2 regions of the Methylobacterium sp. Leaf466 genome follow, and region 2 is predicted to be linked to the other one. Evidence: riboswitches for the same ligand, from Rfam matches in the RefSeq annotation. Region 2 holds a riboswitch; the other holds the start of a gene.
The links. A riboswitch is a leader RNA that binds a small molecule or an ion and turns the genes downstream of it on or off. The one in region 2 is predicted to bind cobalamin.
Positions count from the first base shown of each region.

Region 1: another riboswitch for cobalamin. It lies ahead of ASG59_RS05960 (TonB-dependent siderophore receptor); the one in region 2 lies ahead of ASG59_RS15910 (CbtB-domain containing protein).

Region 1 is NZ_LMRC01000010.1:4,800-16,584, forward strand. It holds gene ASG59_RS05945 (hypothetical protein) at 1-127, shown strand, start outside; gene aqpZ (aquaporin Z) at 362-1,102, opposite strand; gene ASG59_RS05955 (PepSY domain-containing protein) at 1,367-2,776, opposite strand; gene ASG59_RS05960 (TonB-dependent siderophore receptor) at 2,773-4,959, opposite strand; cobalamin riboswitch at 5,134-5,347, opposite strand; gene ASG59_RS05965 (hypothetical protein) at 5,444-5,683, opposite strand; gene ASG59_RS05970 (hypothetical protein) at 5,753-6,298, opposite strand; gene ASG59_RS05975 (DUF1045 domain-containing protein) at 6,775-7,440, shown strand; gene phnC (phosphonate ABC transporter ATP-binding protein) at 7,702-8,499, shown strand; gene phnD (phosphonate ABC transporter substrate-binding protein) at 8,529-9,455, shown strand; gene phnE (phosphonate ABC transporter, permease protein PhnE) at 9,509-10,387, shown strand; gene phnE (phosphonate ABC transporter, permease protein PhnE) at 10,384-11,232, shown strand; gene phnF (phosphonate metabolism transcriptional regulator PhnF) at 11,354-11,785, opposite strand, start outside.
Region 2 is NZ_LMRC01000033.1:186,469-198,253, forward strand. It holds gene cobW (cobalamin biosynthesis protein CobW) at 1-894, opposite strand, end outside; gene ASG59_RS15900 (DUF1636 domain-containing protein) at 891-1,280, opposite strand; gene ASG59_RS15905 (CbtA family protein) at 1,273-2,007, opposite strand; gene ASG59_RS15910 (CbtB-domain containing protein) at 2,044-2,220, opposite strand; cobalamin riboswitch at 2,258-2,454, opposite strand; gene cobU (bifunctional adenosylcobinamide kinase/adenosylcobinamide-phosphate guanylyltransferase) at 2,541-3,074, shown strand; gene cobO (cob(I)yrinic acid a,c-diamide adenosyltransferase) at 3,071-3,673, shown strand; gene ASG59_RS15925 (hypothetical protein) at 3,674-4,378, shown strand; gene ASG59_RS15930 (cobyric acid synthase) at 4,470-5,918, shown strand; gene ASG59_RS15935 (hypothetical protein) at 5,932-6,402, shown strand; gene cbiB (adenosylcobinamide-phosphate synthase CbiB) at 6,428-7,420, opposite strand; gene cobD (threonine-phosphate decarboxylase CobD) at 7,442-8,431, shown strand; gene ASG59_RS15950 (MFS transporter) at 8,438-9,661, opposite strand; gene ASG59_RS15955 (hypothetical protein) at 9,994-10,197, shown strand; gene ASG59_RS15960 (malonyl-CoA decarboxylase) at 10,334-11,740, shown strand.

The DNA.
Region 1 (11,785 bases), on a different contig from region 2:
CTACAACGTCACCAAGCGCCTCGCCGAGGTCCGCGCCAAGGTCAACGAGCGCCTGGGCTCCGAGGTCGTCAAGGACATTTTGGTCGAGGAGTTCAACTTCGTGGCCAAGCGGGAGGTGCGGTCTTGAGGGGTGGGCTTGGGGGTTGAAAGCCGGCAGCTTGGGAATGTGAGTGGTCGCTTGTGACCTGCAGCGAACTTTGGCTCGTCGGGCGCTACGAATCCTCATGGGCACTGCTTGCGACCACGTCGCTTCCTGCCTTGCCCCCACTTTGCCCCGGCCCGCCAATTCATGTCAGGCCGGGTCACATCGTCGTTCTAGGATCTTAGCAGGTCCGTTCGTCGTGACTTGGACTGCAAGACTTCAGATTGCAGCGCCCTTTTCGACGACGATGGTGTCAACGACGTCCGCTGGCTCGTAGAGCCACCGTGCCATAGCCCCGGCCGCCATAGCTCCTACGATTGGTGCGAGCCAAAACAGCCAAAGCTGTGCGACGTACTCGCCGCCCGCAAACAAGGCAGGTCCGGTGCTGCGAGCCGGGTTGACCGAGGTGTTGGTCACGGGGATCGAGATCAGGTGGATCAGGACCAGAGCGAATCCGATGGGGATGCCCGCAAAGCCCGTCGCAGCGCCCTTCGACGTCGTGCCGACGATGATGAAGATGAAAAAGAAGGTCGTCAGAAGCTCGATGATCAGGCAAGCGGCAACGCCGTACTTGCCAGGGCTGAGATCACCGTAGCCGTTCGAGGCGAACCCGTTCGGAAGCCAGCCAGCCTTGCCCGATGCGATGACATAGAGGACGAAGGCACCGACCACGGCGCCAACGACCTGGGCGACGATGTAGGGCAGTACGTGCCGGTTCGCACAACGTCCGGCAGACCACAGCCCAAGCGTCACAGCCGGATTGAAGTGGCCACCCGAGATGTGACCGACCGCGTAGGCCATCGTGAGCACGGTCAAGCCAAAGGCAAAGGCGACACCGAGGAAGCCGATGCCGAGTTCCGGGAACGCGGCGGAGAAAACGGCGGCACCACAACCGCCAAAGGTCAGCCAGAAGGTGCCGAAAAACTCGGCCGTCGCCCGGCGCATCGTATCGTGATCCATGTCTGAACCTCCCGCTATAGGATTTCGCGCGGCACTCGAAGAGCAGGTTCGAAATCTCAGATTTGTGCGACGCGAGCAGTCTGCGCTGGCATCTACCGGAACGCATTTCGCGAACGTTGCACGGGCAGAGAGAGACAGCAATTACCGGAACAGCAATGTGCTTACTTTCCGATCGTATTCATGCTCAGAGGGGCTTGAGAAGGACGGCGCGGAAGATCTGATTTCCACCCAAAGCGGCACTTCACACGGTCAAACCCATCGCGTTCAGCCCCAAAGCCTACGCCCGACCCGCCGCCACCCCGCCACGAGCCCGCTGATGACCACCACCGCCCCCAGAAGATTGAGCGCCCACTGCGCCAGTTCGCGCGCAGGCCCGGCGAGGACGAAAAAATCGAGGCGGTGCAGGCCGTCGAACAGCCAGCGGTAGGCGCGGCCGGAGCGGTCGAGGCGCTCGGCGATGGTGCCGTCGCGTGGGTCGACGTGCAGCCAGGTGGCGGCCGGGTCGGCAAAGCGCAGGCGCAGCATCGGCAGCGGCCGCTCGCCGAGGCCGGACCAATGGGCGTCGTGGGCCGTCAGCCGCTCCACCGTCGGCGGCGCGGCCTGGCCCATCGCCCGCATCGCGGCGGCCACGATCTGCGCCTCGTCGGGGCCGGGGCCACCATCGGCCCCCATCACGCGGCGGCCCTCCCGCGTCAGCGACACCACGAGCGGGCGCCCGCCCAGGGTGGTGAAGCGTAGCGCCACCGCGTCCGGGGCCGCGACCCGCCGCAGCCCGGCCGGATCGAGGCCGACCGGGTGCCAGGGGCCGGCCTGGGCGGCCACGAGGGCCGCCGGCGGGGCCGGTCCGGTGAACCAGCGGTTCGGGTTCATCGAGAGCCAGCCGCTGACGAGGAAGCCGGTGAGGGCGAGCCCGCCCGCGAGACCCGAGAGGTGGTGCCAGCGCGCCAGCCCGCGGTAGGGCGTCAGCGCCCCGTTGCGATAGCGCCGGGGCCAGCCGAGCCGCCAGATTCCGAGGACGAGGCCGCTCGCCAGGAGCGGAATCGCGAGTCCCGACAGCCACAGCACCACGTCCCGCCACAGGTCGGGCCGGGCCCGCAGCGGCGTCGGGTAGACCCAATGCACCACGGCGCCGACCCAGTTCCAGCCGCGCTCGAACCGCGTGGTGACGAGGGCGACCTCCCCGGTGGGGGCCGAGACGTAGACCTCGGTGCCGGCCGCATCGGCCAGGGCGACCTTGTGGAAGGGCCGCAGCGGGTCGTAGCGGGCGGTGACGGTCCATTGGTCGCGCGCCACGGGCTCGACGGTGCCGGCACCGGCGAGGGCCCGGGCCTCCTCCGGCGTGAGCGCGGGCCGGCGCTCCCCGGTCCGGGCCGAGACCGTGGCGCGGCCACCGTCCCGGCCGGTGACGCGGTAGACGGGCTCCCCGCCCTGCATCTCCAGTCCGAGGGCGGCGGGTTCGGGCTGGCCGGCCGCCGCGAGGGCGGCGTCGGGGGCGATGGCCACCCGGTCCCAGGCGATCGGCGGCAGGCGGGCGAGCCGCTCGGCCTGCGACAGGCGCGGGAACGGCACGTGCAGCATCACGAGGCCCGAGCCGATCCACAGGGCGACGAGGAGCCCGGCGCCGATCCCGAGCCAGCGATGCCCGAGGATCAGCCAGCGTTTGGCGACCTTCACCACGTCACGCTGTAGGCGACCTCGACCGAGCGCGGCCGCCCGAGCAGCCAGAAGGTCGACCCGCCGGTGACCGGATAGACCGCGTCGAGGAGGTTGTAGGCGCGCAGGCTCAGGCGGGAGGTGTCGTCGATCCGGTAGTCGACGCTGCCGTTCACGACCTCGTAGGCCGGTCGCCGGACCGTGTTGGCGAAGTCGCCCACCGTCTCGCCCACGAACTGCACGCCGGCCCGCGCCTCCCAGCGCGGCGCGAAGGCCCAGGACAGCCACAGGTTGGCCACCCGCTCGGGCACGTTGATCGGCTGGTTGCCCGCGAACGAGACGGCGACCCCGCCCACGGCCTGCTGGAAGCTGTCGTATTGCGCCTGCAAGAGGGCGAGGTTGCCCTCAATGCGCCAGTTCTCCCACAGGCCCAGGGAGGCGAACGCCTCGACCCCGTGGGACGACTGGCTCCCCACCTGGATCGACACGGCGGGGCGCTGCGGGTCGGCGGTCAGGAGGTTGTCCTTCTTGATCCGGTAGCCGGCCAGGGTGAACTCGCCGCGCCCGTCCCAGAACACCTGCTTGTAGCCGACCTCGACCTGTTCGCCGTTCGAGAGCTGGAAGTCCTTCTGGGCCAGGGTGAGGGTGATGAGCGTCCCCACCGGGTCGACGGCCGTGGCGTAGCTCGCATAGAGCGAACTGCCCGGCGTCGGGCTGTAGACGGCGCCGAAGCGATAGCTCACCGCGCTGAAGTCCTTGGTGTAGCCGGCGGCGGGGTTGCGCAGGTCGTTCCGGCGGACGGTCGGCGCGTCGTAGCGGACGCCGGCGATCAGCGAGAGCTGGTCGGACAGGACGAGACGGTTCTCGGCGAAGAGGGAATACTGGTCGGTGCTGGTGGCGTACCCCGGCGTGGTGCCGTCGACGCGCAGGAAGCGGCCCGGATCGACGGCGAAGGGATCGACGGTGCTCACCCCGCCGTAGGGCGCGTTGTTGGTGTGGAGGAAGGAGATGCGGTTGACGTCGAAGCCCGCCACGACGTCGTTGGCGAAGCCGAACAGCTCGCCGCGGACGGTGGCGTCGAAGCGGTTTCCGATCTGCTCCTGGTCGTGGAAGATCTCGATGTAGTCCGAGCGCCTGACGCGGCCGGTGGCCGGGACGAAGGCGTAGGTCTCGGCGTTGCGCCAGCGCCGGTGCGAGGACAGGCGATAGGCGGTGTTGCGGATGGTGACGTCGGCGCTGGGCGACCACTCGGTCTTGAACTGCGTCCAGTCGTCCTTGAAGACGATCCGGCTGTCGTCGACGGTGTAGTTGTTGAAGCGCGTGCGCCGATCGATGCCGCCATTGATGAGGGGCGTCCCGAAATACCGCAGCGGCTCCTGGTAGCCGGAGTCGTGCGAGAGGGTGAAGGCGAGGTCGGGAGTGGCCTGGTAGAACAGCGATCCCGAGACCGCGAGGTTGCTGAACTCGCCGTTCTGGCGCAGCCACCCGTCGGCCTGGTTGGCGCTGACGTTGAGGCGGTAGGCGACCCGGTCGCCGAGGGCGCCGCCGGTGTCGAAGGCCAGGCGCTTCACCCCGTCCGAGCCGAGCGCCACCCGCGCCGCGTTGATGGTGGTGAAGGTCGGCTTCTTGGGCACCACGTTGATGACGCCGCCGATGGCGCCGTCGCCCGACAGCACCGAGGCGGGGCCGCGCAGCACCTCGATCCGGTCGACGTTCCAGGTGTCGAACGGGAAGGTGATGGTTCCGGTGCCGACGTAGAGGCGGGTGCCGTCGTAGAGCTGCATCACCGAGTTGACCCCGGCGAACCCGCGCGAGGTGTACGCCCCGAAGCCGTTGCCGGGCGCGGCGATGGTGGTGATGCCGGCCGCGTTCTGGGTCACCGCCTCCTGCACCGTCTCCTGGCCGCGCTCGCGGATCTTCTGGCCGGAGACGACCTCGACGCTGGCCGGCGTCTGGAGCGGCGACAGGTCGAGGCGGCTGCCGGTCCGGTTGGGTGTCGCGAGGTTCAGGCCGGTGGGTGCCGCCGTGTAGGGGGTCGGCGCCAGCAGGCGGGTTCCCGTCCCGGAGCCGGCCACCGCCAGTTCCGAGAGGGTGGCGGCGGCGTGGTCCTCGCCCGGGCGGGGGGCGTCATGCGCCGCGAGGGAGACCTTCGCGAGGGAGACCTGCGCCACGAGGAAAGCCGGAGCGAGGGCGAAGACGGACATCGGCCGTCGGCGACCGGACGGTCGTCGGGCGAGAGAATGGGACGACATGGGCAGCGAGGCCTCGGGCGACGGCAGTGGCACGTCACCGCGAACGAAGCCTCGGCTCAGGCGGTCTCCGAAAAAGACACGCGCCCGCCTCGACACCCACCAGGACACCCCGCCCGATGCGTTTCGCGTGTGACCACGACTGACGGCAGGTCTCCTGGCTCGCGGGTCGCTGTCCCGTCATCGTCTTCCCAGGCCCGAGGAACCCAGTGACGTGTTGATGAAGGACTCGCCGCTTACAGTTGCGGGGGCAGCCGCGGCATCGGGCGATCCTTGCGGACCCTCGCCCTCACCGCGTTCCCTTTTGATCCTCTCGCGAGGAACCGTCGACCCGAGGCTAGCGCGCCGGCGAAGACCGCGTCAATCGCGCACAGGTCCGGTCACGGCACGCTCACCGGAACGTGTGGCATCCGCGACGCACCCAACGCGGGGTGCGGCCTCAGCCGCGCCGGCTCATCCGGCCGCCCATGCCCTCGCAGCAGCAGGCCGCCTTCGTGCCCTTGGCCGAGCCGTGCTTCATCCCACCGTGCTTCATGCCCCCGTCTTTCATGGCCATATCGCCCCGGCCGCACATGGCCCCCGCCTTGCCGCCCTTCGCGCCGCAGCAGCTCATGGCGGAGGCGGGCGCGGCGGCCAGCAGGAGGAGGACGGCGGTCGAGGCGGCGAGCTTGGCGATCATGGGGGGACGGGTCTCCGTTGCCCCGCCATCCTACCACCGATCGGCGGCCCGATGCAGGGGCGTGCGGCGTCATCCCCCATCGGCGAGGATCGCCCCGCGATAGGTCTCCACCACCTCGCAGAACGGGACGCCGTCGGCGGTGCTGAGCACGGCATGGATCGCGAAGAGCGCCGTGGCGGGACCGGGCCGCCCCGCCGTTTGCGTCCACAGCCGCTCCAGCGACAGGTTGCGACGCTGCGGCGCCAGGGCATGGACGGCACGGCCGAAGGGCGTGGCCGTGGTGTCGAGGACCCGGTTCATGCCCGGCGTGAGGCGTTCGGGCACGTACCAGTTCTGCGCCTCCGACAGGACGTGGGCGCCGCAGGTGAGCCGCACCCGGCGGTAGCGCACGAGGTCCGGCGAGCCGACGCCGAGGCGCTCGCACTGCTGGGCGGAGGGCGCCCGCGCCGCCGCCGTCACCGGTACGGCGCACAGGCGGGAACCGCCGGCCGACAGTCCGCGCTCGTGGCACCATTCCTCGAGGACGGCGGTCGCGCTCGGCCCGGCCAGGAGCCGGTCCGTCAGCAGCGTCACGAGCCCGGCGGTCCCGAGCGGCGCGGCGGACGGATCGGTCATCGACGGACGACGAGGGCGAATGGCCATGGCGTCGCCGGACAGGATCGACCTGTCGACCGCCTCATGACCGAGATGACGCGACGTGTGATCAAGAGGCCCCGGGATGTCAGGATGTGGCCGATGCAGCGCGATTCTTGCGGCATCGCGTTTGCCGATCGACGCGAGAGCGACCGCTGGCGGGCACCACCGCCGCACCCCGCGGGAGCGAGATCGGTGCCGAGCCGTGGCACTCCATACAACGTGTTGGAGCTCACGAAAACGCTCCTCGTCACGAGGGCGATTGAGGCCGGCAAAGATGCTGGAGGGTGACGAGGATCACCGTCGACACCCGCGTCTCGTCCTCGCGGGGAACCTCGACAGGTCGGCGCGCCTGTGCTGGAGCGCTCCTTGCTGCGGTCTCCACATCGTCACACGAGCGTCCGGGCTGCGGATTATGAGCGCAGCGGCGCCTCTTACACCGCCGGGGAAGAGCTCCTTTGGACCGAACCGTCCGATATGCCCTGTACTTCACCCCCGCACCGGGGACGGCTCTCGCCGCCTTCGGCGACGCGGTCCTCGGCGCCGTGCCGACGTTGGGGCCGGCCACGCTCCGGGCCCTCCTTGCCGCCAGGACCGAGGAGCCGCGCGTCTACGGCTTCCACGCCACGATGAAGGCGCCGTGGCGCCTCGGCCCGGGCGTGACGGAAGCCGATCTCCTGGCGGCGGCCGAGGCCCTCGCTGCCCATCGACCGCCTCTGCCTGTCGGCTCGCTGCGCGTCGCCGCGCTCGGACATGTCGCCGCCCTGGTGCCGGAGTCGCCGCCGCCGGCCCTCGGCCTGCTGGCCGCCGAATGCGTGGCCGCCCTCGACCCGCTGCGGGCCCCCCTCTCGGCAGCCGAGCGCGTCCGGCGCCACCCCGAGCGCCTCGACCCGCGGGGGCGGGCGCTGCTGGAGCGTTGGGGCTACCCGCACGTCTTCGAGGCGTTTGGGTTTCACATGACGCTGACCGGCCGCCTCGGCCCCGAGGACAGGGCCGTGATCCTGCCGCTGCTGACGGAGGCCGCTGCGGACCTGCCGGACCTGGTGATCGACGCCCTGAGCGTGGTCGTCCAGGACGGCGCCGATCCATTCCGGCTCTTGCGCCGTATTCCGTTCGCGCCTTGAGGCGCATGCGAGGGCCTCGAACCGCCCCGGCCGCGACACGCAGGTCGGCGCCCGCTCGCGGCTGAGCGAGACGGTCCTCGACGACGGTTCCCGATATCGCCGAGGACGGGCCAGGCGAACCACGCGACGATCGGCAAGGTCTGCCCGATCGCCTCGAACCGCGAGCACAAGAGTACCGGCTCATCATTAGCCGGACAACTGTCATTCCTCTGTCGTGCGGGGCGGCTTTACCGTGGTTCATCGCTCCTGCCGGACAGTCTCATGCTGGTTCTCGAAGATCTGATCCGTCGTTACGGCGATCGCCGTGCGGTGGACCGCGTCTCCCTCGCCATCCCGCGCGGCCGCTTCGTCGGTGTCATCGGGCGCTCGGGCGCGGGCAAGTCGACCCTGCTGCGGATGATCAACCGCCTCGTCGAACCGACCGGCGGGCGCATCCTGTTCGACGGCCTCGACGTCACGGCCCTGCGCGGCCGCGACCTGCGGCGCTGGCGGGCCCGCAGCGCCATGATCTTCCAGCAGTTCCACCTGGTCGGCCGCCTCGACGTCCTGAGCAACGTGCTGATGGGGCGCCTCTGGGAGGTGCCCAGGCACCGCTCGCTCCTCAAGCTCTGGTCGGAGCGCGAGCGCGCCCTGGCGCTCGCCGCCCTCGACGACTTCGGCATGGGCGATTTTGCCGGCCACCGGGCCGACCAGCTCTCCGGCGGCCAGCAGCAGCGCGTCGCCATCGCGCGGGCGATGATGCAGGCCCCCGATCTCATCCTGGCCGACGAGCCCGTGGCCTCCCTCGATCCGCGCAACACCCGGATCGTCATGGACGCGCTGGCCGAGGCCAACCGCCGCCACGGCATCACCGTGCTGTGCAACCTGCATTCCCTGGATCTGGCCCGCAGCTACTGCGACCGCCTGGTCGGCCTCGCCGACGGCCGCCTCGTGTTCGACGGCGCGCCGGCCGACCTCACCGAGGACGTCGCCCGCCAGCTCTACGGGCTCGAGGCCGGCGAGGTGCTCGACGCGCCCGCGCCCGTCCTCAAGGCCTACCCCACCGCCCTCGTCGCCTGATCCGTCCCGGACGCCTTCGGAAGAATCCCATGCTGAACCGTCGCACCCTCGCCGGCGCCCTCGCGCTCGCCCTCCTCGCCCTGCCCGCCGCCGCGCAGGATTGGAAGGCGGCCTATCCGGAGCTGACCCTGGCGGTGATCCCGGCCGAGAACGCCTCCGGCACGAGCGACCGATACGCGCCGCTGACCGGCTACCTGACCAAGAGCCTCGGCGTGCCGGTCAAGCTGCGCATCGCCAACGACTACGCCGCCGTGATCGAGAGCCAGCGCGCGGGCAACGCCCAGCTCGCCTTCTACGGCCCCGCCTCCTTCGCCCGCGCGGTGATGACCGGCGTGAAGGTCGAGCCCATCGTCAACCAGACGCACGACACCGGCGCCTCGGGCTACTACTCGGTGATCTACGTGCGCGCCGACAGCCCGTACAAGACGATCGCCGACCTGAAGGGCAAGAACCTCGCCCTGGTCGATCCCAACTCCACCTCCGGCAACCAGGCGCCGCGGTTCTTCCTGCACAAGGCCGGCTACCCGGTGGACGCGTTCTTCGGCAAGACCGTCTATGCCGGCAGCCACGAGAACGCCGTCCTCGCCCTCGTCCAGGGGACGGTGGACGCCGCCGCCAACCTCTACAACACCGACACCGACACCATGGTCACCCGCATGGCCGCCAAGGGCATGCTCAAGAAGCCCGACGGCTCAGCCATGACGCAGGCCGATTTCCGCGTGGTCTTCAAGTCCGACTTCCTGCCCGAGGGCCCCTTCGCCATGCTGGCGAGCCTACCCGACGACCTCAAGGCGAAGGTCCGCCAGGCCCTGGTGGACCTGCCGAAGGCCGACAAGGCGGCCTTCGACCGGCTCTCGGACGGCAAGGACCTCGGCCTCGCCCCCGTGACCCTGAAGGACTACCAGCCGGTCATCGAGATGCTGAAGTTCAACGACGAGCAGCGTCGCAAGTCCTGATGCGGGTTGCAGGCCCCGATCCGGGCCGCACGGGTCCGTGCCGGCCGATCCCCGTGCTTGAGACCGTCAGCCCCCTGCCCCCCGACCGCGCCGCCGCCCTGGCGCAGGCCTATGACGGCGCCGTCGCGGCGAGCCGGCGTCGGGTCTGGATCGGCCTCGCGGTGCTCGTCGTCCTCACGGGGCTCGCCGCGCAGGCCGCCGAGGTGCGCCCCGGGGTGCTGGCTGCGAACATCGGGAAGTTCACCGACTACATCGCCCAGATCCTGCCGGCCCTGACCCTCGGGAACCTCGGGGGCGACCTCGCCGAATGGTACTGGGGCTGGCCGAAATGGCTCGCGCTCCTCGGCGAGACCCTCCTGATGGCCTATCTCGGCACCCTGCTCGGGGCCATCGGCGGTTTTCTCCTGTGCTTTGCCGCCGCCGGCAACGTGGCGCGCAGCCGGACCGGATGCTTCCTCGTCCGGCGCATCCTCGAATTCTGCCGGACGGTGCCGGAGATCGTGTTCGCGCTGATCTTCGTCATCGCCTTCGGCCTCGGGCCGATGGTGGGCGTGCTGGCCCTGGCGATCCACACCACGGGGGCGCTGGGCAAGCTGTTCGCCGAGGTGGTCGAGAACATCGACCTGAAGCCGGTGGAGAGCCTCACCGCCGCGGGTGCCGGCCGCATCGAGACCCTGCGCTTCGCCGTGCTGCCGCAGGTGCTCTCGAACTTCGTCTCCTACGGGCTGCTGCGCTTCGAGATCAACGTGCGGGGCGCGGGCGTGATGGGGTTCGTGGGCGCCGGCGGCATCGGGCAGGAACTCCTCGTGGCGATCCGCAACTTCTACTACGCGGACGTCAGCGCGATCCTGGTCCTGATCATCCTCACCGTGATGGCGATCGACCTCGGGACCGAGCGCCTGCGCCATCACCTCCTCGGAGGCCTGCGATGACGCCCCGCGACCCGAACCCGGCCGAGATCGCGGCGTTGCGCCAGCGCTATCCCGAGACCTTCCGGCCGGCCCGGGGGCCCCGGCTCCTGGCCTGCCTCGCGGTCGCCGGGCTTATCGCCGTCGCGGGCTACGCGATGGTGCGGCTCGACTTCTCCGCCGTGCGCCTCCTCGCCGGCCTCGGGCGGCTCGGCGAATTCAGCCTGATGATGCTGCCGCCCGATCCGGCCGGACAGGCCTGGACCTTCCTGCGGGCGCTGGCCGAGACCCTCGGCATCGCCTTCATCGGCACGCTGACGGCGGCGCTGCTCGCCTTTCCGGTGGCGTTCCTCGCCGCCCGCAACGTCGTGCCGAACCCCTTCGTGCACTTCACGATCCGGCGCGGCCTCGACGTGATGCGCTCCGTCGACGTGCTGATCTGGGCTTTGATCTGGATCAACGTCGTCGGGCTCGGGCCCTTCGCGGGCGCGCTTGCCATCGCCTGCGCGGATTTCGGGGCGCTGGGCAAGCTGTTCTCGGAGGCCGTCGAGACCGTCGACGCCAAGGCCGGCGAGGGCGTCTGCGCATCGGGCGGCGCCGAACTGCACCGCATCCGCTTCGGCCTCATCCCGGCGGTGCTGCCGGTGCTCGGCAGCCAGGTGCTGTACTTCTTCGAGTCGAACACCCGCTCGGCCACCATCATCGGCATCGTCGGCGCGGGGGGAATCGGCCAGTACCTCACCGAGTTGATCCGCGTCCTCGAACTGCGCCAGGTCGCCTTCCTGATCCTGATGATCCTCGTCACCGTCGCGGCCATCGACGCCGTCTCCGGGCGCCTGCGCCGGGCGCTGATCGGAACGGCACGCTAGGCGGGCTTCGCGAAAGCGGTCGCCGGTTCTGCGCCGAAGACCTGCGACGGAGGACCTGCGACGGGGAAGACCTGCGACGGGGAAGACCTGCGACGGACCAGGGACCCGGGCAGGTTCGCGCCTACTCCACCACCAGCTCGACCCGGTCGGCGGCGAACAGGCTGCGGGTGGCCTGGATGCGCCGGCCCTCCCCGTCCACGTTCACGCTGGTCAGCGCGATCACGGTGCGGCCGGGGGCGATGTCGAGGCGCCCGGCCTCCGCCGCCGTGGCGGGGCGCGCGCCGATCCGCGTCGAGAGCCGGGTGTAGTCGGCCACGCCGAACCGCGCATAGGCGCGGGTGATCGAGCCGCAGTCGGCGTAGGCGGCGTCGAAGCCGGAAAAGCGCGGCAGCGGCAGGCAGGTCCGCGCCGTCGAGATCGGGGCGCCGTCGGCCAGGTGGCGCGTCAGGAGTTCGAGGATGGGGGCGCCGGGGGCGATCCCGAGGGCCTCCGCCCACTCCGCATCCGCCGGCACGGCGGCGGCCGAGACGAGGTCGCCCCAGGCCTCGCGGCC
Region 2 (11,785 bases):
GAGGCGCATCGGCTTGCCGGCGATCTCGGCAAACCCCTTGATGCGCAGGACGCCGGCGGTCTCGGTGGCGCGGGCGACGCGCAGGGCGAGGTCGTCGGCGCTGGCGCTGGCCCGCACCGGGATCGCCACCGTGTCGAAGTCGTCGTGGTCGTGGTCTTCGCCGTCGCCGTGGTGCGAGGGGCGGGAGGCGAGGTCGTCCTCGGCCGCGGCACCGAGCCCGAGCAGCACGGCCGGGTCGATGCGGCCGTGCTCGGTCTCGACCATCTTCACGGCGCGCGGCAGGTGGCGCTCGATCTCGGCGCGCACCGAGGCCCGGCCGGCCTCGTCGAGGAGGTCGGCCTTGTTCACGATCACGAGGTCGGCGCAGAGGAGCTGGTCCTCGAACACCTCTTCGAGCGGATTGTCGTGGTCGACGCTGGCGTCGTCCGCCCGCTGCGCCGCCAGTGCGGCCGGATCGTCGGCGAAGAACCCGGCGGCGACGGCAGGCCCGTCCACCACGGCGACGACGCCGTCGACGGTCACCCGTGAACGGATCGCCGGCCACTGGAACGCCTGGACCAGGGGTTTGGGCAGCGCCAGGCCGGATGTCTCGATCAGGATGTGCTCGGGCGGATCGGCCCGGTCGAGGAGCTTGTTGAGGGCGGGCACGAAGTCGTCGGCCACCGTGCAGCAGATGCAGCCGTTGGCGAGTTCTACGATGTCCTCGTCGCCGCAGCCTTCGATGCCGCAGGCCGCCAGGAACGACCCGTCGAAGCCGATGTCGCCGAACTCGTTGACGACGATGGCGAGGCGCCGGCCGCCGGCGTTCTCGAGGATGTGGCGCACCAGTGTCGTCTTGCCGGCCCCGAGGAAGCCGGTGACGATGGTGCAGGGAATTTTTGGCACGATGCTCATTCGGCGGCGTCCGAGAGGGGGTGGCCGCCGGGTGGCGGGAACGGCGGGATGCGGGCGACGACGCCCTTGCGAAAAACCTCCGGCCGCGCCTTCCACGGCACGATCCCGTCCGGCGTTTCGGCGTAGAGCCCGAGGCCGTCGAGGATCGTCCGCGCGGACGACACCGGGTCGAGGTCGCCGTAGACGTAGGTCCAGCGGCCTTGCGAGGCCACCGCGACGGTACACGGCCGCTTGCAGACCGAGAGGCATTCGACGCCCTCGACGCGGACGATGTCGGTCGCGGCGGCCTCCCGCAGGGCCGTCAGCAGCCGGGCGCCGGCGCGCGGCTCGGTGGCATCACCCGCCGTGCGGCAGGTGGTGCAGACGTAGAGGACGACCTCAGCCACGGGCGACTTCCGGTCGGCCGCGGCCGAAGGTCGACCAGGCGTAGGCGAAGGCGAGCCCGATCACCGCCCAGAACACGAAGGCGATCCCCAGCGAGCGGGCGGCGAACTGCGCCGCGTATCCCGCCGGCAGGGCGGAGGCCGTGTGGTCGGTGTCGGGCGCGCCGGCCAGGTGCGGCGCGACGATCAGCACCAGCCCGCCCAGGATGGTGATCGGCACCCTCCGGATCGCGATGAGGTAGAGCCCGACCGCCGTGGCGAGCGCCGTCATCACCCACCACATCTGGCGCGTCTCCAGGGGAGCGGCCGGCATGCCCGGAAGCTCCGGCGGCAGCCCGAGGGCGGGCGCGAGGGACACCGCCAGGAAGCCCGCGACGGCGAACCCGAGGCTCGTCTCCACCGTCGGCTCGCGGCCGCAGGCGAGCAGGACCGCACCGAGCAGCAGGGCGTAGCCGACGCCGCCCACCAATGTGGCCAGCCCGGTGAAGGCCATGCGCTGGAAGCCGGGCGCCGGCTCCCAGGCGGTGTCCGCCTGCCCCGTCGCCGAATGGCCGTCGCCATGGGCGTGGACGCGCACGACGAGGGAGGTCGGAGCCTCGTGGGAGGCCTGCGTCTCGTAGCGCTCGGCGGCGAGGATCAGCGGCGAGGTCAACGTGAGCTGAAGCCCCGTGGCCACGACGGCCGCGAGGAAGCCGGCGACCAGGGCCGCCGACAGGAGTCGGATGATCATGGGAATGCTGCCTTCAACGGTCCCTGAGGGGACGGCCTAGTGGCAGGGGAAGTTCTGCGCGTGCCGGAAATCGTGGGCCGCGTTGTGCAGCGTCATCGAGGGGGCGAAGCCCGCCATGAAGACGAGGCCGAGGCCGAGGAAGGCGGCCACCAGGACGGCGCCGAGGCGCTCGGTGGTGCGGGTGCCGGCAAGGGTCAGCGTGCTGGTCGACATCGTGTCACGGTCTCCGGCCGCCCCGCCGGCGGCGTTCGAGGAAATGCGGGTGGACGGCAGGTCTCCTGGCTCGCGGGTCTCGCATGCCCACCGCCTTCCCGGATCGCTCCAGTGGCCGATGGCAGGCACGTCGCCGCTTACAGTTGCGGGGGCAGCCGCGGCATCGAGGGTGTCCCCTCTCACCGCATTCCCTTTTCACCCCGTCGCCGGGGCACCGTCCATCTCGCCTTCTACGCTTCCGCGCCGCCGCTTACAACGCGCCCCCGGCCGTATTCGCGCTTCTTTGACCGGCGCGGCCGGTTTCGGGTTAAGGAGCGTCGATGCGGCAGGCTCTTTCACGGATGACGTTGGTGCTGGGCGGTGCCCGCTCGGGCAAGAGCGCCCATGCGGAGGGCCTGATCGAGGCCTGTCCGGCGCCGTGGCTTTACCTCGCCACCGCCCAGGCCTTCGACGACGAGATGCGCGAGCGGATCGCCCTGCATCGGGAGCGGCGCTCGTCGGAGTGGACGACGCGCGAGGCGCCCATCGATCTCCCGGAGGCGGTGGCGGCGGCCGCCGGCCCGGTCCTGGTCGATTGCCTGACGTTGTGGATGACCAACCTGATCCTGTCGGAGGCCGATATCCCGAGGGCCGTTTCGGCCCTGGTCGAGGCCTGCACGGCGGCGCCCGGCCCGGTCGTCCTCGTCGGCAACGAGGTCGGCCTCGGGATCGTGCCGGACAACGCCCTGGCCCGCCGCTTCCGCGACGAGGCCGGGCGCCTGCACCAGCGTCTGGCGGCGCGCGCCGACCGTGTGGTCTTCATGGTGGCGGGCCTGCCGATGATCGTGAAACCGCAAGCCGGAGCCGATACATGACCGACGACGAGACCCGCCATCGCGAGAAGATGGAGAAGCGCAAGGCCGTCCAGGACGCGGAGGTGGCCGAAAAGACGATCGAGAAGGGGCTCCTCATCGTCAACACCGGCCCCGGCAAGGGCAAGACCACGGCGGCCCTGGGGCTGATGCTGCGGGCACTCGGCCATGGCTGGCGGGTCGGCGTCGTCCAGTTCATCAAGGGCGCCTGGGACACCGGCGAGAAGCACGCGCTCGGGCCCTTCGGCGACCGCATCGCCTGGCATACGCTGGGCGAGGGCTTCACCTGGGAGACGCAGGACAAGGCCCGCGACATCGCCGCCGCCGAGCACGCCTGGGCCAAGGCGCTCGACCTGATGGCCGATCCGACCATCCGCCTCGTCGTCCTCGACGAACTCAACATCGCCCTGCGCTACGACTACCTGCCGCTGGCCGAGGTGATCGCGGCCTTCCAGGCCCGCCGGCCCGACCTCCACGTGATCGTGACCGGCCGCAACGCCAAGCCGGCGCTGATCGAGGCCGCCGACCTCGTCACCGAGATGACGGTGGTGAAGCACCACTTCTCGGCCGGCGTGAAGGCACAGGCGGGAATCGAATTCTAGATGCGGCGGATCGTTGCCGGGGCGTTCGCCCTCCTCGTCGTGGTGGACACGCCCGGCGTCCGTTCGGAGCCGGGCGGGCCCTGGCCCGACAGCTACCTCGGCCGGGTCGAGGCGACGGCGGTGGTCCAGACCCTGAACGCCCGCCTGCTCGCGGCCCGGAGCGCCACCACGACCCTCGAAAGCTGGTGCGCCGAGCACGGCATGGCATCGCGCCCGGTCCTGGCGGCGCGCCTGGAGCGCGGCGTCGACGTGCCTGCGACGCCCGAGACCCGCCAGCGCCTCGCCATTGCCCCCGACACGCCCTTGCGCCACCGGCGCGTCCGCCTCGCCTGCGGCGACCACCTCCTCTCCGAGGCGGACAATTGGTACGTGCCCGAGCGGCTGACGCCGGAGATGAACCGCCTCCTCGACACCACCGACACGCCGTTCGGCCGTGTCGTCCAGGCGCTCGGCACCACGCGCCAGACCGTGGCGGCCGACATCCTGTGGCGGCCGCTGCCGGAGGGCTGGGACCAGGCGCCCGTGCCGCCCACGACCTGCGCGATGCTGCCGATCCCCGAGCGCCTGTTCAGCCACCGTGCGGTGCTGTTCACCGCCGAACGGGTGCCCTTCTCCGAGGTGGTCGAGACCTACGGTGCGGCGATCCTCGCCTTCCGCCGGGCCGAGCGTCCGACCGATCCCGCCTGTGCCGGGACGCCCCGATGAGACGCTCGCACAGGCTTTTACGCCAGCCCGCTCCACGCCACGTCCAGGCATCCCCGGCTCCGACCCGATGAGAACCCCGACCCCCGCCATCATGATCCAGGGCACCGGCTCGGACGTCGGCAAGTCGCTGATCGTCGCCGGCCTGTGCCGTGCGTTCGCCAACCGTGGGCTGAGGGTGCGCCCGTTCAAGCCGCAGAACATGTCGAACAACGCCGCCGTCACCGCCGACGGCGGCGAGATCGGGCGGGCGCAGGCATTGCAGGCCCGCGCCGCGCGGGTGGCGCCCTCCGTCCACATGAACCCGGTCCTCCTCAAGCCCCAGAGCGAGACCGGATCGCAGATCGTCGTGCAGGGCCGCATGGTCGGGCAGGCGGCGGCGCGGGACTACCAGGCCTGGAAGCCGCGCCTTCTCGCGTCGGTGCTGGAGAGCTTCGCGCGCCTGGGAGCCGAGGCCGACCTCGTCGTCGTCGAGGGCGCCGGATCGGCCTCGGAGGTCAACCTGCGCGCCGGCGACATCGCCAACATGGGCTTTGCCCGCGCCACCGGCGTGCCGGTGATCCTGCTAGGGGACATCGACCGCGGCGGCGTCATCGCCAGCCTCGTCGGCACCCAGGCGGTGATCGCGCCCGAGGACGCCGCGATGATCCGCGGCTTCATCGTCAATCGGTTTCGCGGCGACCCGAGCCTGTTCGCCGACGGCATGGCCATCGTCGCGCGGCGCACCGGCTGGCCGTCCTTCGGCCTCGTGCCGCATTTTCCCGCCGCCGCCCGGCTCCCGGCCGAGGACATCCTCGGTCTGGCCGGTTCGGCGCCGGGCGCGGGCAAGCGCGTGGTCGCGGTGCCGGTGCTGCCGCGGCTCGCCAATTTCGACGACCTCGACCCCCTGCGCGCCGAGCCCAGCCTCGCCGTGGTGCTGGTGCGGCCCGGCGAGGCCATTCCGGGAGATGCCGATCTCGTCCTGCTTCCGGGGTCGAAGACCACCATCGCCGACCTCGACGTCCTGCGCGAGCAGGGCTGGGACATCGACATCCGCGCCCATGTCCGGCGCGGCGGCCGGGTGCTCGGCCTGTGCGGTGGCTATCAGATGCTCGGGCGCACCATCGCCGACCCGCACGGGATCGAGGGGACGCCGCGGTCGGTGCCCGGCCTCGGCCTCCTCGACGTCGAGACGGTGATGACACCGCTCAAGCGTCTCGAGCGGGTGACGGGCGTCACCCTGCCCGATGGCGTCCCGTTCTGCGGCTACGAGATGCATGTGGGCGAGACCGCCGGCCCCGACACCATCCGGCCGTTGATCCGCTTCGCGGACGGGCGCCAGGACGGCGCGGTCTCGGGTGACGGACGCGTCTGCGGAACCTACGTCCACGGCCTGTTTTCGGACGACCGCCAGCGCGCGGCCTGGCTCGCGCGCCTGGGCACCGTCTCGAGCGGAGAGGGCTACGAGGCCGGAATCGAGGCGGTGCTCGACCGGCTCGCCGCGCATATCGAGGCTCATGTCGATTGCGACGCCGTGCTCGCCGTCGCGAACGCCCGACCCTGAAGGGATGACCCGCATGCCTCGCTCCGTCCTGACGGGTGTCGTCGCGATCCTGATCGCGACCCCGGCGCTTTCCGTCGACGATCGCTGGACCGCCGGGTTCGGTCAGGGCACCGCGGAGGCCAGCATCCGCAGCCGGACCGGCAGCATCTTTCGGGTCTTCTGCGGCGGCGGGACCGGCGGGCGGCGGATGGGGGTCGTCCTCGAAGGCCTGGCGCAGACGGCGCCGAAGGGACGGCCCCTGGACGTCCGGGTCGTCGTCGACGGCCGGACCTTTCCCTTCGCCGTGACGGACGGCTACGGCGCCGTCGACGCGCGGGGTGGGCGCTTCGCCCTCGAGGCGATGGCCAAGGCGATGCTGGCGAGCAAGGCCGCGCGCTTCACCATCGCCTATCCGACCCTCGACAAGGCCGAAGATTATTCGTTGAGCAACGTGGGCGACGCGCTGGGCGAGGGCCGGAATACCATCGTGACGCCCTGCCTGTAGGGGCTGCCGGTCGGGCCTGCCGGGATCAGGCGAGAGCCACAATGGCGGCGAGCGCGGCGAGGCCGAACAGGATGAGGCAGGCGCTGCGGTAGAGGGCGAGGGCCCGCTCCACGTCGGCCGGGCCCGCCTCGGCCCGGCCGTCGCCCATCCAGGCGTCCTCGACCCTCACGGCGCCGTAGACCCGCGGTCCGGCCAGGCGCAGGCCGAGCGCGCCGGCCATGGCGGCCTCGGGCCAGCCGGCGTTGGGCGAGCGGTGGCGGCCGGCATCGCGGCGCAGGGCACGCCAGGCTCCGGTCGCCGAGGCGTCGCGGTGGCAGGCCGCCGCGGCGACGATCAGGCCGGCGGAGAGGCGCGAGGCCGGCAGGTTGACGAGGTCGTCGAGGCGGGCCGAAGCCCAGCCGAAGGCCTCGTGGCGCTCGGTGCGGTGGCCGATCATGCTGTCGGCGGTGTTGATCGCCTTGTAGAGGGCGCCGCCGGGCAGGCCGCCGACCCCGATCCAGACCGCCGGCGCCACGATCCCGTCGGAAAAGTTCTCGGCCAGGCTCTCGATGGCCGCGCGGCAGACCCCGGCTTCGTCGAGGCTCTCGGGATCGCGACCGACGATCATCGCCACCGCTGCGCGCCCGCCGGGAAGCCCCTCCCGCCGGATTCCCTGCGCCACCCGTGCGACGTGCTCGTGGAGGCTTCGCTGCGCCGGCAAGGCGGCGCAGGCGATTCCCGCGAGGACGATCCCGGCGACCGGACCGGCGAGACCGAGGAGCGTACCGACCGCCAGCGCGATGCCGCCGACCACGGCGATCAGCACGAGGAGGCCGAGCACGCCGGCCAGGCGCCGCCGGCGGGCGCTTCCCCGGTTCAGGCCGACGTCGAGGGCGCCGATCAGCCGGCCGATCCAGGTGACAGGATGGCCGAGCGCCCTGTAGAGCCCGTCCGGATAGCCGGCGGCCGCCTCGACGGCGAGGGCGACGACCAGGATCGGAAGCGTGTCGGGCGGATGGGCGAGGACGGTCCAGGGCATTCTGCGGCGGAACACTCTCTGATGGGGGAAGGCACGCGAATCGCCCACGGCGGCGATCTCGACGCGGCCCGGCGCCTGTTTCCCGCAGGCCCCGAGCCGTGGGTCGATCTGTCCACCGGCATCAACCCGGTGCCCTATCCGTGTCCGCCGCTGGAGGCCAGCGCCTTCACGCGGCTGCCGTCGGCCGCCGAGCTGACCGCCTTGCGGAACGCGGCGGCCGACGCCTACGGCGCCGATCCGGCGACGGTGGCGGCGGCGCCGGGCACGCAGATCCTGATCGAGACCTTGCCGCGGCTGCGCGCTCGATCGCGGGTCGCGGTGCTGTCGCCGACCTATGCCGAGCATGCGGCGGCCTGGACCCGCGGTGGTCATCACGTCGTCGCGGTCGCCGACCTGTCCGGCGCCGAGGGCTGCGATGTCGTCGTCGTCGTCAATCCCAACAACCCCGACGGACGCATCGTGCCCGCCGGCGATCTCCTGGCCACGGCCCATGCCCTGGGGCGCCGTGGCGGCCTCCTCGTGGTGGACGAGGCCTTCGCCGACTTCGAGCCCGCGGGCTCGTTGTGCGCAGAGGTCGGCCCCGGGCTCGTGGTCCTGCGCTCCTTCGGCAAGACCTATGGGCTCGCCGGCCTGCGCCTCGGTTTCGCCCTCGCCGAGCCGGCGCTGGCCCTTCGGATCGCCGAAGCCCTCGGACCCTGGGCGGTGGCCGGCCCGGCGCTCGCCATCGGCCGCACCGCGCTCCGCGACAGGTCCTGGCGCGAGGCGGCCCGAGCGGCGCGCGCGGCCGATGCCGCCCGCCTCGACCGCATGATCGGCCGGGCCGGGGGGGTGGTGGTCGGTGGGACCAGCCTGTTCCGCACGGCGGATTTCGAGGACGGCCCCGGCGTGTTCCGGCGCCTCGGGGAGGCGGGCATCTACGTGCGCCGGTTCGAGGCGATGCCCCATCGTCTGCGCTTCGGCCTGCCGGCCGACCGGGGCGAATGGTGCCGGCTCTCGCGCATCCTGCGGTGAGGACCGCTACGCCTCGACCGGACGCCGCGGTTCGACGATCGCCACCAGCAGTCCGGCCCCGGCCAGGGCGATCCCGACGGCGCAGACGCCGGACCAGCCGTAGCTGAGGAAGGCCTGCGAGCCGGCCAAGGCGCCGATCGCCCCGAACAGGAAGATGCCCGTGAACAGCACCGTGTTGATGCGTCCGCGCGCGCCCGGCACCAGGGCATAGGCCCGGGTCTGGTTGGCGATGAGGGCGGCGTTGATGCCGATGTCGATGAGCAGCACGCCCACCGCCACCGCGACGAGCGACCCGGTGCCGGCCAGCCACAGCACCGCGAAGGCGGCCATGACGCAGACGCCGCCGGCGAGCACCACCGGGCGCGCCCCGCGCCGGTCGGTGAAGCGGCCCGACAACGGCGCCACCACGGCCCCGCATACGCCGATCACGCCGAACAGGCCCGCCCCGGCGGCGGTGAGGTCGAAGGGCGGCGCCTCCACCAGGAGGGCCAGGGTCGCCCAGAAGGCGTTGAAGCTGGCGAACAGGAACGCCTGGCACAGGGTCGCGCTGCGCAGCACCGGCTGGGTGCGCAGGAGGTCGAGGATCGACAGCATCAGGGCGCGGTAGCGCAGCGGGGCGGTCTGGGGTGTCCTCGGCAGGGTCGCCGCCGCCACCGCCGCGATGGCGAGCGCGACCCCGCAGGCGGCGAAGAACACGATGCGCCAGCCGAACTGCGCCCCCACGAACCCGCTGATGGTCCGGGCGAGCAGGATGCCGCTGAGGAGCCCGGTCATGACCTGGCCGACGATGCGGCCGCGGCTGGCATCGGGGGCGAGTTCCGCCGCGAAGGGCACCGCCTGCTGCGCCGCGGAAGAGAGGAAGCCGATGACGAGGCAGGCGCCCACCAGCATCGCCAGGGAGGTGCTCAGGGCCGCGGCCAGCAGGGCGACGCTCAGGCCGAGCAACTGCCAGATGATCAGGCTGCGCCGTGGCAGGCTGTCGCCCAACGGCACCAGCCCGACGATGCCGAGGCCATAGCCGATCAGGGAGGCGGCGGGCACCAAGAGTGCCGCCCGTTCGCCGAACTCGGCCACGAGGAGGGCCAGCAACGGCTGATTGTAGTAGATGTTGGCGACGGCGCCGCCCGCGATCAGCGTCAGGCCGAATCGCGTCCTGGCGGTGAAACCGTGCCGGACCGGGGCGGCGCTCGGCGCCCGCCCGGGGTCGTCCTTGGGCGATGGGGTGTCCATGGGATGTCGGTGCCCGCCTTGGTTCGGTCGCGGCGGGGTACGCGTCCTGGCCGGCACGAACAACCCGCGCGCGCGGAGGGCCGAGGCTGCGGACCGCTCATGGAGCCGGACTCGTCATGAACTAAGCCTCGCCATGGAGCCGGACTTGTCGATCGATTTGACACAACCCATATAGGTTGTGTTGTCGATCACTGATCGAACGGCCCGGCCCCCGCCATCCAGTGCTTGGCAGGTGGCCGGTCATCGCGTTTCATGGACGGGATACGTCGTGTCGCGCTGATGTGTGGTTTGCGTCACCGCGTGTCCCGTTCGTCCGAACCATGGGGTTTGCCATGCCGAGCTACCGTGTCGCTTTCGCCAGGGAGATCATGGGCGTTCCGTTCACGATCGGATCCGTGGAGATCGCCCGGGCGCGGGATGCGGGCCGTGCGTTGCGCGCGGCCGAAATCCGGTTCGCCCGCCAGCACGGCATTGACGATTGGCGCCTGCGGGCCGATTGCGCCCGGATCGAAGGCCTCGCGGGCGGGCACCGCTGACCCCGCCGGCCACGGTCGCCGCCGCGGCTTGAGACTGGCCCTGGCACGCGAGGCATCCTAGAGTGCGATGCCGGTCGGACACCCTCTTCCGTCGTGGTCGGCATCGCTCCAGGGGTGAAGGCTCAGGCGACTCGGCATGGCGGCGATCTCCTTCTTCGGCGACCTCATTCAGACGATCAGCGATCGCGGGCGCGACCTGATCGGTTTCGGGCGGGGCGATCTCGCCGCCCGGGCCAACGCCATCGAACTCGTCGGCTTGTGCGAGGATCTGATCTCGCGGCGCGGCGAGGCATCCGGTGTCGCGCTCGCGCGCCTGATCCTCGAACGCTACGCCACCCTGTCTCGCGAGGAGCGCGGGACGTTCCTGCGCCTCGTGGCCATGGAGTTCGGCGCCGATCACACCGGGATCGAGGACGCGATCGCGACGTACCGCGCCAATCCGACGCGGGCGGCCCTCGGCGTCCTCCACAAGTCCGCCGAGCCGCGCAGCCAGGAACTGATCCGGCGCCTTAACCTCGCCCGCGACGGCACGCTCGCCCTGGTGCGGATGCGCGAGGACCTGATGACCCTGCGCCGCGACCTGCGCTCGGCCGGTGACGACCACGCCCTGATCGAGGCGGCCGACAGTCTCGACAACGATTTCGAGCACCTGTTCGCGTCCTGGTTCAACCGCGGCTTCCTCGTCCTGCGGCACATCGACTGGACGACGCCGGCGCACATCCTCGAGAAGATCATCCGCTACGAGGCGGTGCACGAGATCGCCGGCTGGGACGACCTGCGCCGCCGGATCGAGCCGCAGGACCGGCGCTGCTTCGCCTTCTTCCATCCGGCCCTGGTCGACGAGCCCCTGATCTTCGTGGAGGTGGCGCTGACCGCCGGCATCGCCCCGGCGATCGCGCCGATCCTGGCGCACGACCGCCAGGCATTGCCGCTGCGGGCGGCCAACACCGCCATCTTCTACTCGATCTCGAACTGCCAGAAGGGCCTGGCCGGCGTCACCTTCGGCAACTTCCTGATCAAGCAGGTGGTGGAGGACCTGGCCCGCGACATCCCAAGCCTCAAGACCTTCGTCACCCTGTCGCCGGTGCCGGGTTTCGCCAAATGGCTCGACCGCGAGCGCCGGGCAGAGGCGCCGCTCAGCCTCACCCGCGAGGACGTCGAGGCCCTGCGCCTGCTCGACGCCCCGGATTGGGCCACCGACAAGACCAAGTCCGAGGCGGTGCGCAAGGCGCTGCTGCCGGCGGCCGCCGCCTACTTCCTGCGGGCCAAGACCGATCGCGCCCGCCCCGTCGATCCGGTCGCCCGGTTCCACCTCGGCAACGGCGCCCGGCTCGAACGCATAAACTTCCTCGGCGACGTCTCGGGCAAGGGGCTGGCGCAATCCTATGGCCTGATGGTCAACTACCTCTACGACCTTGCCGCCATCGAGAAGAACCACGAAACCTACGCCAACCTCGGCACCGTCTCGGCGTCCAGCGCCGTCACCCGGGAGTTGCGCGCCAACCTGCCGCCGCCGCGCGCCGTCGCCCTCGCGGAGGCCTGAGTGCCCCGCGTCGGGACCGCCGGTCTCAATGAGTCAGCATCGCCG